2 linked regions of the Terriglobus roseus genome follow. The protein of the gene in region 1 interacts with the protein of each later gene in a pairwise test. Links are inferred from orthologs where the notes say so. Each region holds a gene or a part of one and is shown on either strand. Other genes may lie near its edges. The genes, in order: ruvC and ruvA.

Region 1 (6,249 bases):
CCGTCGCAACACTTCCGCAGGATCATCTGCAACTGCGCGCAGAGAGGCCGCAACCGCCTTCACCATGGATGCAATGAGAGCTGCTGGAACCCCATGACCTGAGACATCGGCGATGAATAGGGCAACCTCTTCGTTACGGAGTGAGATGTATTCGTAAAAGTCGCCCGCCACGGCAGTCATCGGCTGGTATTGCGCAGCCACCTCGAAGAAGTCGGAAACTGGCGACGCTGTGGGAAGAATTGAGCGTTGAATACGCTGCGCAATATCGAGTTCATTCTCAATCGTGCGCAGCTGCTGTTCCCGTGCAAGTGTCCGACGGGCGGCGACTGTCCCAAGCACTACGAGCAGCACGAGGAATGCGAACGGCTCTACGTTGAAATACGGGATGGTATGGACGAAGTCCGCAAGGTTTTCATACAACGCGCCAACGATGAACAGGATCAGGCCCTGCTGAATCAGGCGCGTCTCTCGCGATACCGATCGATCCAGCGCCAGTTCCACGGCAGCCACTATCAGCGAGATCGACACGACAAAGGTGTAGATGTTTGCTATCTGGTAGTGGGGGCCGGTAACCAGCGTGAGCAACGACAGCACGATGAGGATCGGTGCCACCGCATAGAGCAAGATCCGTCCAATTCGATGGAAGAGGTTCAACTCTTTGAAAAAGAGATACGCCGGAATCGGTACAAGATAGCCAAGGCCAATGGTCAGCCATAGAACAAGCCGAGATTGTGAGTGCAGTTGCCACGTCGGCTGGTGACGGACGACGAGTCGTACGCCATAGAGAATGGAAAACAGCGCAAACCACAACAACAGCGGGTCTGCCTTGCGGCGCAGGATGCACACTACTGCGGCGACCAGCCCTGCGAATGTGATGACCGTACCCAGGCTTAGAAATACCTGGTCGTAATTGAAGAGGCGTAGGGCCTCTTCAACAGGGATCTGCACTCTGGGCACTGCAGCAATCAGCATTCGTTGTGCGGCCCCCGTCCCGATAGCCATTATCTACCGGAGCATCAGGCGACAGATACTCCCGTGTGCAAGAGAAAGGCGCGACGTTGAGCAACGTCGCGCCTTTTGATGTTGTTTGTGGATAGGGTTATGCGCCAGCCGGTTTCGGGTTCTTCGGATCCCACTTGGCAACCTGGACCTTCTTCGCCAGGCCAATCTTCTCCAGGAGCCAGATGCCGTAGTAGTTGGGGTCGAACTCGTACCACACCAGGCCGTGACGAACGCTCACTGGATGCGCATGGTGGTTGTTGTGCCAGCCTTCGCCACCGGTCAGAATGGCAACCCACCAGCTATTGCGTGAGTCGTCCTTCGTCTCAAAGCGGCGACCACCAAACATGTGCGTCGCGGAGTTCACCAGCCAGGTGGCGTGAACGCCGATGCAAACGCGCAGGAAGGTACCCCACAGAACCATGCCCAGCATGTCGTGAACGCCACCCATCCAGTAGCCAATGCCCATCTGGATGAAACCAGCAACGGTCAGCGGCAGCCAGTGATACTTGCTCAGCCAGCGCTGCGCGGGGTCGCGGGTAAGGTCAGGAGCGTAGCGACCCAGCAGGGCGGTCTCGCTATGCAGGGCGCGGCCGGTGATGATCCAGCCGATATGAGCCCAGAAGGTGCCATCGTTCGGCGTATGCGGATCGCCGTCGTGGTCGCTGTGCTGATGATGAACGCGGTGCGTGGCCACCCAGAAAATCGGTCCGCCTTCCAGCGCCATGGTGCCGCAGGTGGTCAGGGCAATCTCAAGCCAGCGGGGAACGCGGTAGCCGCGGTGCGTCAGCAGGCGATGGTAGGTCATACCGATGCCCACATTGATCGCAAGGAAGTACATGACCGCAGCGCAGATGACATACTTCCACGACCAGAAGAACAGGGCAGCAAAACCCAGCACGTGGAAGATGCTGAACGCAATGGTCGTGATCCAGTTGATGCGTCCCTGCTGGTGCTCACGCCCCATGCGCAGGTCCTGCTTCACCTTTTCGCGCTGTGCAACGGCGGCCGCAACGTGGCGCGCGGGCTGGTCGGCGGGTGTTGCTGTAGATGTGTTCTGCTCAACCTGGTCAACAACTGGTGACATTCTGCTCTGCTTTCCGGCGGAAGGTTTCTGGTTCCGCTCTACACCATTGACCCTATCGCGAAGGGGACCCTCCCGTGTGTAAGAGTTCTGTCAGGGCCCTGGTACATGAAAACTCAGGGCTTTACGGGGCCGGTTATCGACTCGACCACCTCCCGTCGCCGTTCACGGCCTGCTAACGATACACTCGTCACCATGCGGGTTTTCGGCATCGATTGCGGCACGGAATACACCGGCTGGGGGGTTGTCCAGGTGGAGGAAACACCGCGCGAACGCCGTCTTGTGCCAGTGGCCGCCGGGGCCATCCGCCTGAATAAAAAAGAGCGCACACCGCTGCGGCTGCAGCAGGTATACGTCGAGTTAACAGGCCTGCTGACGGCGTATCAGCCTGATTGTGTCGCCATTGAAGACGTCTTTTTCGCCGCAAATGCCAAAAGCGCGCTGAAACTGGGCCATGTGCGCGGCGTCGCCATGCTGGCGGCAGCATCCTGCGGACTTTCCGTCAGCGAATACGCACCACTGTCCATCAAGTCCGCTGTTGTGGGCTACGGACTGGCCGCCAAGGAACAAGTACAGTTCATGGTGGCGCGCTTGCTGGACCTTGAAAAAGCGCCAGAACCCGCCGATGCTGCGGACGCTCTGGCCATTGCTATCTGCCATGTTCATACTGCCCAGACACAGATGGGTGTCGGAGTCCGATGAAGCGATTGTTCCTTGCAACACTCTTGTTTGCCTTGCCGCTGCACGGACAGTCGACCTACAGCGTCACCATGACCTATGACCGTGACGGCCTGACCGTGCCGCATTGGAAGATCATGATCCCCGAGCAGGGCGAAGCGCAGTACACCGGCAAGCCGATCAAAGGAGTAGACCCCGGACTCGTCAGTTTCCGTGTGTCAGCCTCAGGACGCGAAAAGCTCGGCTGGCTCCTTGGCCAGTCGAACAACATGCAACCCTGCGAAACCAAGAGCAAGGGAATTGCGAATATGGGCCAGAAAGACGTCACCTATTGGCCCAGCGGTGCCTCCGAAGTCCATTGCAGCTTCAATTTCACTGACAATAAGGCGCTCGGCCAGTCCACTGACTACATCATGGCCCTGGCCAACACGATCCAGACCGGAGTCGAGCTAGATCGCCTGCATCGCTACGACCGCCTCGGCCTGGACGCAGTCATGCACCGCCTCGTAGCCGATGTAAAAGAGCATCGCGCAGTCGAAGTCATTGCGATCCAGCCAACGCTCCAACGACTGGTGGAAGATGACGCGCTAATGGATCGCGTACGCGCCAACGCACAGAGTCTTTTGACTCTGGCCACCCAGGAAGCTGCTAAGTAAGTCAGATGGCGCGATAAAGCGCGGCGAAGCGATCCAGCGGCAACGCCTCGGCCCTCGCAGAAGGCTCAATCTCCGCAGCACCACATGCCTCTGCAATCTGCTCTGAGGTATATCCAGCGGCACGCAGATTGTTGTTCAGCGTCTTGCGCTTCTGCTGGAAGCAAAGCTTCAAAAAACGATCAAACCCGGCGGCATCCGTAATGCCCAATTCCACAAAGCGCGGCGCAAAGCGCATCCGCAACACCGTGGAGTACACATCCGGCGGAGGATCAAACGCACCCGGCGGCAGCGTGAACACATTGGCCACCTCCGCATGCATCTGTACTGTGGCAGACAACAGCCCAAAGTCACGATTACCCGGCTCTGCGGCCACACGATCAGCCACTTCGCGCTGCATCATCACCACGGCCAGTTCCATGGCAGCTTCATGCGCGCACAGATGCAGCAAAATGTCGCTGGTGATGTAGTACGGCAGATTGCCAATGACCAACGCTTTTTCGCCTGCCGGAACCAGCGCGGTGATGTCCGTCTCCAGAATGTCCGCTTCAACAATCTCCACGTTCGGATGATTGCGAAACTTGAAGCGCAGTTCCGGGACCAGCGACCGATCCAGCTCAATGCAGGTCAGCTTTTTCGCTCGTTCAGCCAGAATCGTGGTGATGGCGCCGTGTCCTGGGCCAATCTCAATGACCGTGCGCGTGGACACATCACCCAGTGCATCCGCAATGCGATGCCGGGCGTTATCGTCCACCAGAAAGTTTTGTCCGAGCTTTGGTTTGCGTTGCTGCATCTGATACGGTGTGCGTGCTCCTCTCGTTAGGGTAACGTGGAGCATGGAAGCAGGAGTGTAGATGCACATCGTATTTGCAGCATCGGAGTGTGTACCCTGGGCCAAGACCGGCGGCCTGGCGGACGTGGTGGGCGCATTGCCGCCCGTGCTGGTACGTATGGGACATCGTGTCACCACCTTCGTGCCGTATTACCGGCAGGTGGCGAAAAAGCTGTCAGACCTGCCCGTAGTCATCCCCAGTCTCACCATGCCGTACACGTACTACCAGCGTTACGCGCGTGTACTGGATGGCGGTGTACATGAGGGCGTGCAGATTTATTTCATCGACTGCCCGGAGATGTTTGACCGCGAAAACTTTTACGCCACCCCCAGCGGCGACTATCCCGACAACTGGGAACGCTTCGGCCTCTTCAGCCGCGCCGTCATTGAAGCAAGCAAGATTCTCGGTGTGCCCGACGTCTTCCACGCACACGACTGGCAAGCCGCGCTCATCCCCATCTTCCTGCGGTCCATTTATTTCTTTGACCCCGTTCTGCGCCGCGTGCCATGCGTCTTCACCATTCACAACGCGGGATACCAGGGCTGGTTCCCATCAAGCATCATGCCGCGCCTGTTGCTCCCATGGGACATGTTCACCATGGACAAGCTGGAAATGTACGACCAAGTAAACCTGCTCAAGGGCGGCTTGGTCTATGCCGACGCACTCACAACCGTCAGCCGCCGCTACGCGGAAGAGATTCAGACCAGCGAATTTGGCAACGGGCTCGATGCGATCTTCCGCCGCCGCAGCGCAGATCTGTTCGGCATCCTGAATGGCGTGGATTACGAGGAGTGGGACCCCGCGCAGGACAAACACATTGCCGCACATTATTCGGCGGACAATCTCAAAGGCAAGAAAGAGTGCCGCCGCGACCTGCTTCATGCCTTTGGCATGGATGGAGTAGACGATAAGACCGCAGTGCTTGGCATCGTTTCTCGCTTCGCCACGCAGAAGGGCTTTGATCTTCTTGCAGCCATCATCCACGATCTGGTGCAGGACGACATTGTTCTTCTAGCACTCGGCACAGGCGAGGAGTACTACGAACGCCTGCTCGGCGAACTCGCACTCCGTTATCCAGACAAGGTGCGTGTGCAGGTCCGATATGACAACACCATGGCGCACAAGGTGGAGGCAGGCAGCGACATCTTCCTCATGCCGTCACGCTATGAACCCAGCGGCCTGAATCAGATGTATTCCTTGCGCTACGGCACTGTCCCAGTTGTTCGCTCCACCGGCGGCCTGGAAGACACCGTCTATGAAGAGCACGACGGCGAAGGCAACGGGTTCAAGTTCCACGGTTACAACCCGCTGGACTTCCTGGATGCTATCCGTCGCGCACTAGCCACCTTCCAGAACAAGGAACAGTGGGAAGAGATCATGAAACGCGGCATGGAAGAAGACTTCTCCTGGGACAAGCCAGCCGAGGAATACGCCAAGATCTACGAGCGCGTCGTGGCAAACCGTACCTGGAGTTAACCCACATCACTTCATCAAGCCCACGTCTTGTTTTAGGACGTGGGCTTTTCTGTTGATGAGCGAAATATTGAGCGCTGCGAGGAAATGCCTCGAACCAATACGGTCGATGCGATCTCGAACAGACGTTGATCCAGCGCGTCGTGTGACATACCCTCACGCGAACAAATACCGGTACGAATACTTGACGTCTGCAGCATGGTGCTTCGAGGTGCAGTTAACCAATGAAAGCGTTCGCGCTGCGAAAGCTTCGCCATCGGTCCGCCTTCCGGAGCACCCAAACATACCTGCACGACTGCGTTCAGGTGTTGCTTAATCGCTTCTGTATCCACGTCAGGGGCCAGGGCACGCAGACGCTCGAAATCCAGCCCGATGCAGCATGCAAGATATCGCAACTCCTGGCTGTACAGGATCACGCCCGCATTCACAAACTCTTCGCGCTCCACGCGTGGCACCACGCGCAGCACGGCGTAATCAAAGCTGACGTTCACGTGCACGGATGGCCTCCTGTTCAAAGATGTCTGCGTGT
Region 2 (6,214 bases), 2.4 Mb from region 1 along the record:
CACATGATCGCACAGGGTTACGGTCGCATCATCAATGTGGGTTCCGTAACCAGCGTGCGTGGCTCCGCTGGACTTGGACCATATGGCGCAAGCCGCGGCGGCATCAAGCAACTCACCATGTCACTCGCAGACGATTGGGGCGAGCACGGCATCACCGTCAACGTCCTCGCGCCCGGATGGTTCAAGACCAACCAGAACAAGGCCATGTATGAGGATGAAGGCTGGGTTGAGTATCTGGTCGAACGCATCCCGATGAAGCGTCCCGGCGCACCCAACGATCTGGACGGAGCAGTAGTCTTCCTAGCCAGTGAAGCATCCCGCTACGTCACAGGACAGACCATCCTGATCGACGGCGGCATCTCAGTAGGCGCAACGCGCGCACTGGTGAAGAAGTAAGAGAGTTCACAAAGCGTATGCAACGTCCGCAAGAGTAAGACTCTTGTGGACGTTCCTAGCCTTGGAGAGCTTCACGCACATCAATGGGCTCAATGCGCCCCAGCAGCACGAAGTACGAAGCAATCCCGATCACGATATAGATCGCAGGAATAGCGAAGGCCAGCGTGTAGCTATGCGTTGCCCCCACGGTATACCCCGTAACGATAGGCGCAAGGATCGCAGAGATCTGGTTCGCGAAGTTAACGATCCCACCAACCTTACCAGTGCTTGTATTCGGCACCAGCAGCGATGGAAGACTCCAGATAACCGGCGATGCTGCAGACAATCCACCGATCGATAGCGTGATGCATATCAGCGCGCCACTGACGGTATGCGCAAAGGCCGCACCCAAAATCCCAAGCCCGCAGATGGTTCCACCAATCAGCACCGTACGCCGCACCGTGCTGGCGTTATAACCATTCCGGATGAGCGCATCCACCAAAACGCCACCGATGAGGAAGCCACAAGCGGCCGCCACCAACCAAGGCACACCCGTGTACAGGAACGACTGTTGCAGGGTGATGTGTTGTGCCTGTGCGAGATACGTTGGCAGCCATGTGATCAGCAGATAGAAGACGTAGTTGTAAGCACCGGAGCCAATCGCCAGACCGATGATCTTCCGCTGACGCAGCAACTGTCCGAGTGGAATGGGAGGCGCAATGATCTGCGCTGCATCACCACCGGGAACGAGCGACGGCGTACGGATGACGTTGCGCATGGAGAATCGTCCCGGCTCGCGGTAGAGGATAGCGAACAGCGCCATGTATCCAAACGACAATACCGCCGTGAAGCCGAACGACCAACGCCAGCCAACTTCCAGCAGCAACAACCCAAGCAGCGGAACACCAATGGCATTCGCCAGCTTTGCAGATCCATCAAACAGCGCTGTTGCGAGGGAGCGCTCGTGCGATGGAAACCACGCTCCAACGGCCTTTGCGTTGGCAGGGAAGGTTGGTGCTTCACCAATACCCAACAACAGTCGCGCAGCGAAGAAGAATATGATTCCCGGCGCGAAGGCTGCGGCGAGCGATGCGATGCCCCAGATGAGCACCGACCATAGGGTGACCTTACGGACGCCGAAGAGGTCCAGGACTACGCCGGTGGGGAGTTGGCAGGCGGCATAGGTCCATGAGTATGCCGCGGAGAGTTGGCCGAAGACCTGCGGCGTGATGCCGAAGCTATCTACCAGCGCATCGTGCGATACGGACAGGTTGACGCGGTCGAAGTAGTTGACCAGCACGCCCACACCAAGCAGCACGCCGATGGTCCAGCGGTAGCGTTCCGCGGGTGCGTAGGTATCTGCGTAGTAGGTTTCGCCAGCCATGAAGGTGAGGCCAGTGTAAGTTATCGCGGTGCTTGTGCCGAACGACGAATGCGGCTGACGAGTGCAGAGGTGAGGAATACCCCGGCGATCACGAGGACCGCGATGCCCAGCGGGGCGCCGACCCAGCGGTAGGCAATGGAGAAGTCTGGCTTATGGCCGAACATCGTCATCACCAGCATGGACATGATGGCGAGGAAGGTACCCGCGAAGAAGGCCACAGCGCCGCTGGCCAGTGACAGCAGAATCGTCTGGAAGACGCTGAAGTCGCCTACGGGCGCGCCCAGGAAACGGGGGCCGGTGTAGCCGGGTGCAATCTGCGGGCGGGATGCGGATGTGTCTGCCATGTGAATTACGGCTGCCTCAGCCATTAGAATACCGCTTGAATGGCTGAGGCTCTGACAACCGATCTACTAACACCGGAAGAGGCCACGCAACAGGCGCAGGCAACGACCGCACCGAATGGCCTGCAGTACGCCACGCTGGGGCGTCTGGATCTGCCGTCGCTGACGGCGGACGAGATTGCGCGGCTGGTGGGAACCGTTCCAACCGGTATCAGCAACGGCCTGACTGGCTTTCGGTACGTGTTTGTACCACTGGCGCTGAGTGGCTCTCGACTTGAGGGCGGCGAAACCGCTGCCTTTCCGCTGATCGACCGGACGCTGATTGCGCCTGCATACAGTTTGGCGCTGGCCGATCGCGCTATCTGCCACCGCAATGCGCAGGTGGACGGTAAGGAAGTGGTCTTCCTCAGCAGTCGCCTCCACACCGACCGATTTGCGCTGGCATTCGAGTTCTTTATCAACATCGCGCATAACTTCACCGACACGATTGGCGTTCCGCCAAGCTTCAGTGAGCTGCTGTGGAAGCAAGTGACTGCGAATGTGCGCGGTGAGACGTCCATTGATGCGTGGGAGGACCGGGCGGGTGCGCTGGGTGTGTCCGTGACCGAGCTGGATGCGCGGGCTCGGGGGTCGGCACCGCGTGGCACCGTGGATGAGAAGGCTCGGACCAGCTACTATGCTGCGGCGTTTGCCGACTCGCTGGCGATCTACCTGCTGAGCGTATTCATGGACTTCGACTACAGCGACCTGCGTGAGCGCGAGTATCCGTTGCTTGCTGCACCCGCGCTGGCGGAACGATTGCGCGCCATCAGCAGGCTCTTCCCGCCGAATGACGGTTACCAGTTCCAGATCCTGTATCGGCGGCGCGGCTAGATGATTGCTCACCTGCGCGGACGTTTGCTCTCCAAGTCGCCCAACGCTGTCATTGTGGACTGCGGCGGTGTTGGTTATGACGTGGCCATCAGCGTGACCACGTTCACCTCGTTGCCGGATGAAGGCGCTGAGGTGTCGCTGCACATCAACACGCAGGTGCGTGAGGATGCGATTGCACTGTTCGGCTTTACCGACCGCGATGAGAAGCGCCTGTTTGAGCGGCTGATCACTGTCAGCGGGATTGGGCCGAAGCTGGGGATCACGGTGTTGAGTGGACTTTCGGCGGAGCGTCTTGTGAGTGCTATTCGCGGTGGCGACACTGCGATGCTGGTGAAGATTCCGGGCATTGGCAAGAAGACTGCCGAACGCGTGGTGCTGGAGCTGAAGGACAAGCTGGACGATCTGCAGGCCGCTGCACCTGTGCAGACTTCCGGATTCCAGGGCGGACCTGTGGTGGACGATGTGCTGTCTGCGCTGGTGAACCTGGGCTACAAGCGCGACAGCGCTCAGCGCGCCGTGGAGACGGCGATTGCGAAACACGAAAGCTCTGAACTGACGATTCGGACGGACTTCGATGCGTTGTTCCGTTACAGCATGCAGGCCATCCGGTAGGGTACCCCCTCCCCCCTGTTTTTCTAAAATCGTCTTTCTATTGGGGTTACGGCGCGGATGTCGCTAAAATCGTCTGCCCATTGGGGTTAGAGGCAAAATCGTCTTTCTAAAGGAGTTAGGGCCGCGCGTGCGTGGCCCTTTTCTCTTCTGTTTCTATTTTAGTGAGTTCGGGGAAATAACATGCCAGCTCTATTTGCTTTGATTTGTTGGGCTTGAGTGGTCAAGGGGCTTGACAGCGTGCTGTTGCGGCGGTGCTTTGGTTCACTCACGAACGCTGACGTTTGAGTGGAGGACGTGAATTGGATTGCAGTGATGCAATGCCCGCGAGGATTACATCGATTCCGGCGAGAAAGTCTGCGCGATCATCGTGGTTTCGTATCCGTCCGACGACGGTGCTCACGAACGGATGTTCCTTCGGGTCGAGCTGTGACCATGCGGTGGCCACCACGTCGAGGAAGTGGGCGCGATCAAGATTTTTCGCTCTTGCGAGTTGCCGGTTGGCGGCGTTCTGCCTGCTGACGCCCAGGATGAAGGCCATCAATGTTCCCGTGGCATTCCATTGCTGATCGTCAGGCACTCCGAGCGCTTGAATCTGCTGGCCGATGGGCTCAAGAACACGCACGACAGGGAGCGCTCCCGGAGAGCTTGTGAGGGCTGAGCCTAGCCAGGGGTGCGCGTCGATCAGGTCAAACAGGGCGAGCGCTACGGCACGAATCGTTTCGTTCGGGGTGGTAACCGGAATCTGGCTCATTGTTCGGGCGACCAAGCTGTCGCAGGCTGCAATGAGCAGATCGCTTTTGTTGGCGATATGCCAATAGAGAGCACCGGGACCAGTCGCCAGCCGTTCAGCAAGCGCTCGGAATGTCAGCCCTTCTTCACCATCGCTATCCAGCAGCTCAATGGATGCCTGGATGATGTTTTCGCGTGAAAGGGATTCTTCACGCCTTGGACCGCCCTTTCGCTGCTTCACCATGGCTTTATCTTGACACAGAAATGGAACAGCGTTCCAATATGAATGGAACGGCGTTCCACTGGCGCTTTGATCGGACGGAACTGCCCTGAGGATTCGATGTATGAGTGGACTGGATGGAAAGAAGATTGCGATTGTTGGTGGTGGACCGGGTGGGCTGACGCTGGCCCGATTACTACAGCAGGGTGGCGCACAGGTGCTGGTGTATGAGCGTGACCAGAGCCGCAGTGCGCGTGTGCAGGGTAGCGCACTGGACCTGCATGAGAACTCCGGGTTGGCGGCGCTTGAAGCTGCCGGTTTGATGGATGCGTTCTGGGCGAACCATCGGCCTGACCTTGATCGACTTCGCCTTACCGATGCTGCGGGAACGGTTCTGCATGACCATCCTCGCCAGATGTCGGGTGCCGGGAAGCGTCCGGAGATTGAGCGTGGTCCGTTGCGCGATCTTCTGCTCGACTCACTTCAACCTGGCACCGTGCAATGGGATTGCAAGCTGGAAGCTGCAGAGATGCAGGGCGAACAGGTGCTGCTGCGTTTTGCGGGTGGGAGGACAGCCGTTGCCGATATCGCGATTGGCTGCGACGGTGCGAACTCTCGTTTACGTGAATTAGTGACTCCGATCCGGCCAGAGTATGTGGGCGTGTCGCTGGTGGAGTGCCTTGTGCGTGCGGGGGCGCAGACGATACCGGAGCTATGGGAGCTTCTTGGTGGATCCGCGTTGATCGCCCTGGGTGGCGAAAGGACGATTGGCATGGGAACCAAGCCCGATGGCAGTGTGCTGGTTTATGTGGGGCTGAAGACACAGGACACTGCTGCGAGGGAGAGCCTTGAAGAAGCGAGCACCCCGGCGCAACGCGTGGCATGGTTCCACGCGAACTTTGAGGGATGGAGTACGTTGTGGGAACCGCTCTTTCGGGAGGCTGTGTCGATGGTGTGGCGTCCGCTGCTGGTTTGCCCGGCTGATCAACATTGGGATGCAAAACCCAATGTCACGCTGATTGGTGACGCAGCCCACGTGATGCCACCGTATGCAGGGGAAGGCGTGAACATGGCGATGCTTGATGCGCTGGTGCTGTCCAGACTTCTGCTTCATGAAGCGTCATCTGCTGAGGCGATTGCAAAGTATGAGGCGGAGATGTTCGCCCGGATGCAGCACATGACGGCAGACACGATGACGAATACAGAGATGTTCTATGCGCCGGATGCTGCTGATCGTGTGGTGGCGTTGTTTCGTAGGTTTGGTGATGCTGAAATGACACGGTTTAAACAGACGACTAAAAACTGCTAACTCGTTCATCTTGTTTAATGGTCCAGCAGGATGCGAGCGGCAAGTTGGTTTTGTGATCCCCAGGAGAATCTATGTCGTCACGCGAGCAGATGATTGCGGTGGTTGAGGAGTATTTGAATTGCTTCTCAACGAAGGACACTTCAAAGATTGCCTTTGCAGATGACGTAACGTTTGAAGGCCCGCGCATGCCTAAGCTTCAAGGTCGACAGATGGTGTTAGGGTTTCTGTCGAGCATTCTGCCGATGGTCAAGGGCATTGAGTTGAAGCAGCACATCGTAGAGGGTGATTACGTTGCAACGCTGTTCGACATGGAGACGATAGCCGGCGTGGATCACGTCTTTGATCTCATCCACATTCCAGACGGAAAGATC

The links.
Region 2: the proteins of ruvC (region 1) and ruvA interact in binary tests that used the Escherichia coli proteins (3 or more experiments, as listed by UniProt). The link is inferred for Terriglobus roseus from one-to-one orthologs.

What each region holds. Positions count from the first base shown.
Region 1 is NZ_LT629690.1:1,804,301-1,810,549, forward strand. Bases 1,067-4,031 are described here. They hold ruvC (crossover junction endodeoxyribonuclease RuvC), read left to right. Parts: upstream 1,067-2,278; coding sequence 2,279-2,785; downstream 2,786-4,031. Other genes in these bases: BLT38_RS07700 (acyl-CoA desaturase), read right to left, coding at 1,100-2,086; BLT38_RS07710 (hypothetical protein), read left to right, coding at 2,782-3,417; rsmA (16S rRNA (adenine(1518)-N(6)/adenine(1519)-N(6))-dimethyltransferase RsmA), read right to left, coding at 3,419-4,031. Outside these bases: BLT38_RS07695 (PP2C family protein-serine/threonine phosphatase), read right to left, coding at 1-972; more of rsmA, read right to left, coding at 4,032-4,207; glycogen synthase GlgA, read left to right, coding at 4,269-5,723; BLT38_RS07725 (DUF3037 domain-containing protein), read right to left, coding at 5,756-6,217; BLT38_RS07730 (HipA family kinase), read right to left, coding at 6,195-6,249.
Region 2 is NZ_LT629690.1:4,214,600-4,220,813, reverse strand. The notes cover bases 1,850-4,779. They hold ruvA (Holliday junction branch migration protein RuvA), read left to right. Parts: upstream 1,850-2,973; coding sequence 2,974-3,585; downstream 3,586-4,779. Other genes in these bases: BLT38_RS17655 (FAD-dependent oxidoreductase), read left to right, coding at 4,659-4,779; BLT38_RS17660 (TetR/AcrR family transcriptional regulator), read right to left, coding at 3,851-4,558; BLT38_RS17670 (hypothetical protein), read left to right, coding at 2,143-2,973; BLT38_RS17675 (hypothetical protein), read right to left, coding at 1,850-2,103. Outside these bases: BLT38_RS17685 (SDR family NAD(P)-dependent oxidoreductase), read left to right, coding at 1-396; BLT38_RS17680 (MFS transporter), read right to left, coding at 452-1,759; more of BLT38_RS17675, read right to left, coding at 1,780-1,849; more of BLT38_RS17655, read left to right, coding at 4,780-5,843; BLT38_RS17650 (nuclear transport factor 2 family protein), read left to right, coding at 5,915-6,214. UniProt on the Escherichia coli protein: The RuvA-RuvB-RuvC complex processes Holliday junction (HJ) DNA during genetic recombination and DNA repair.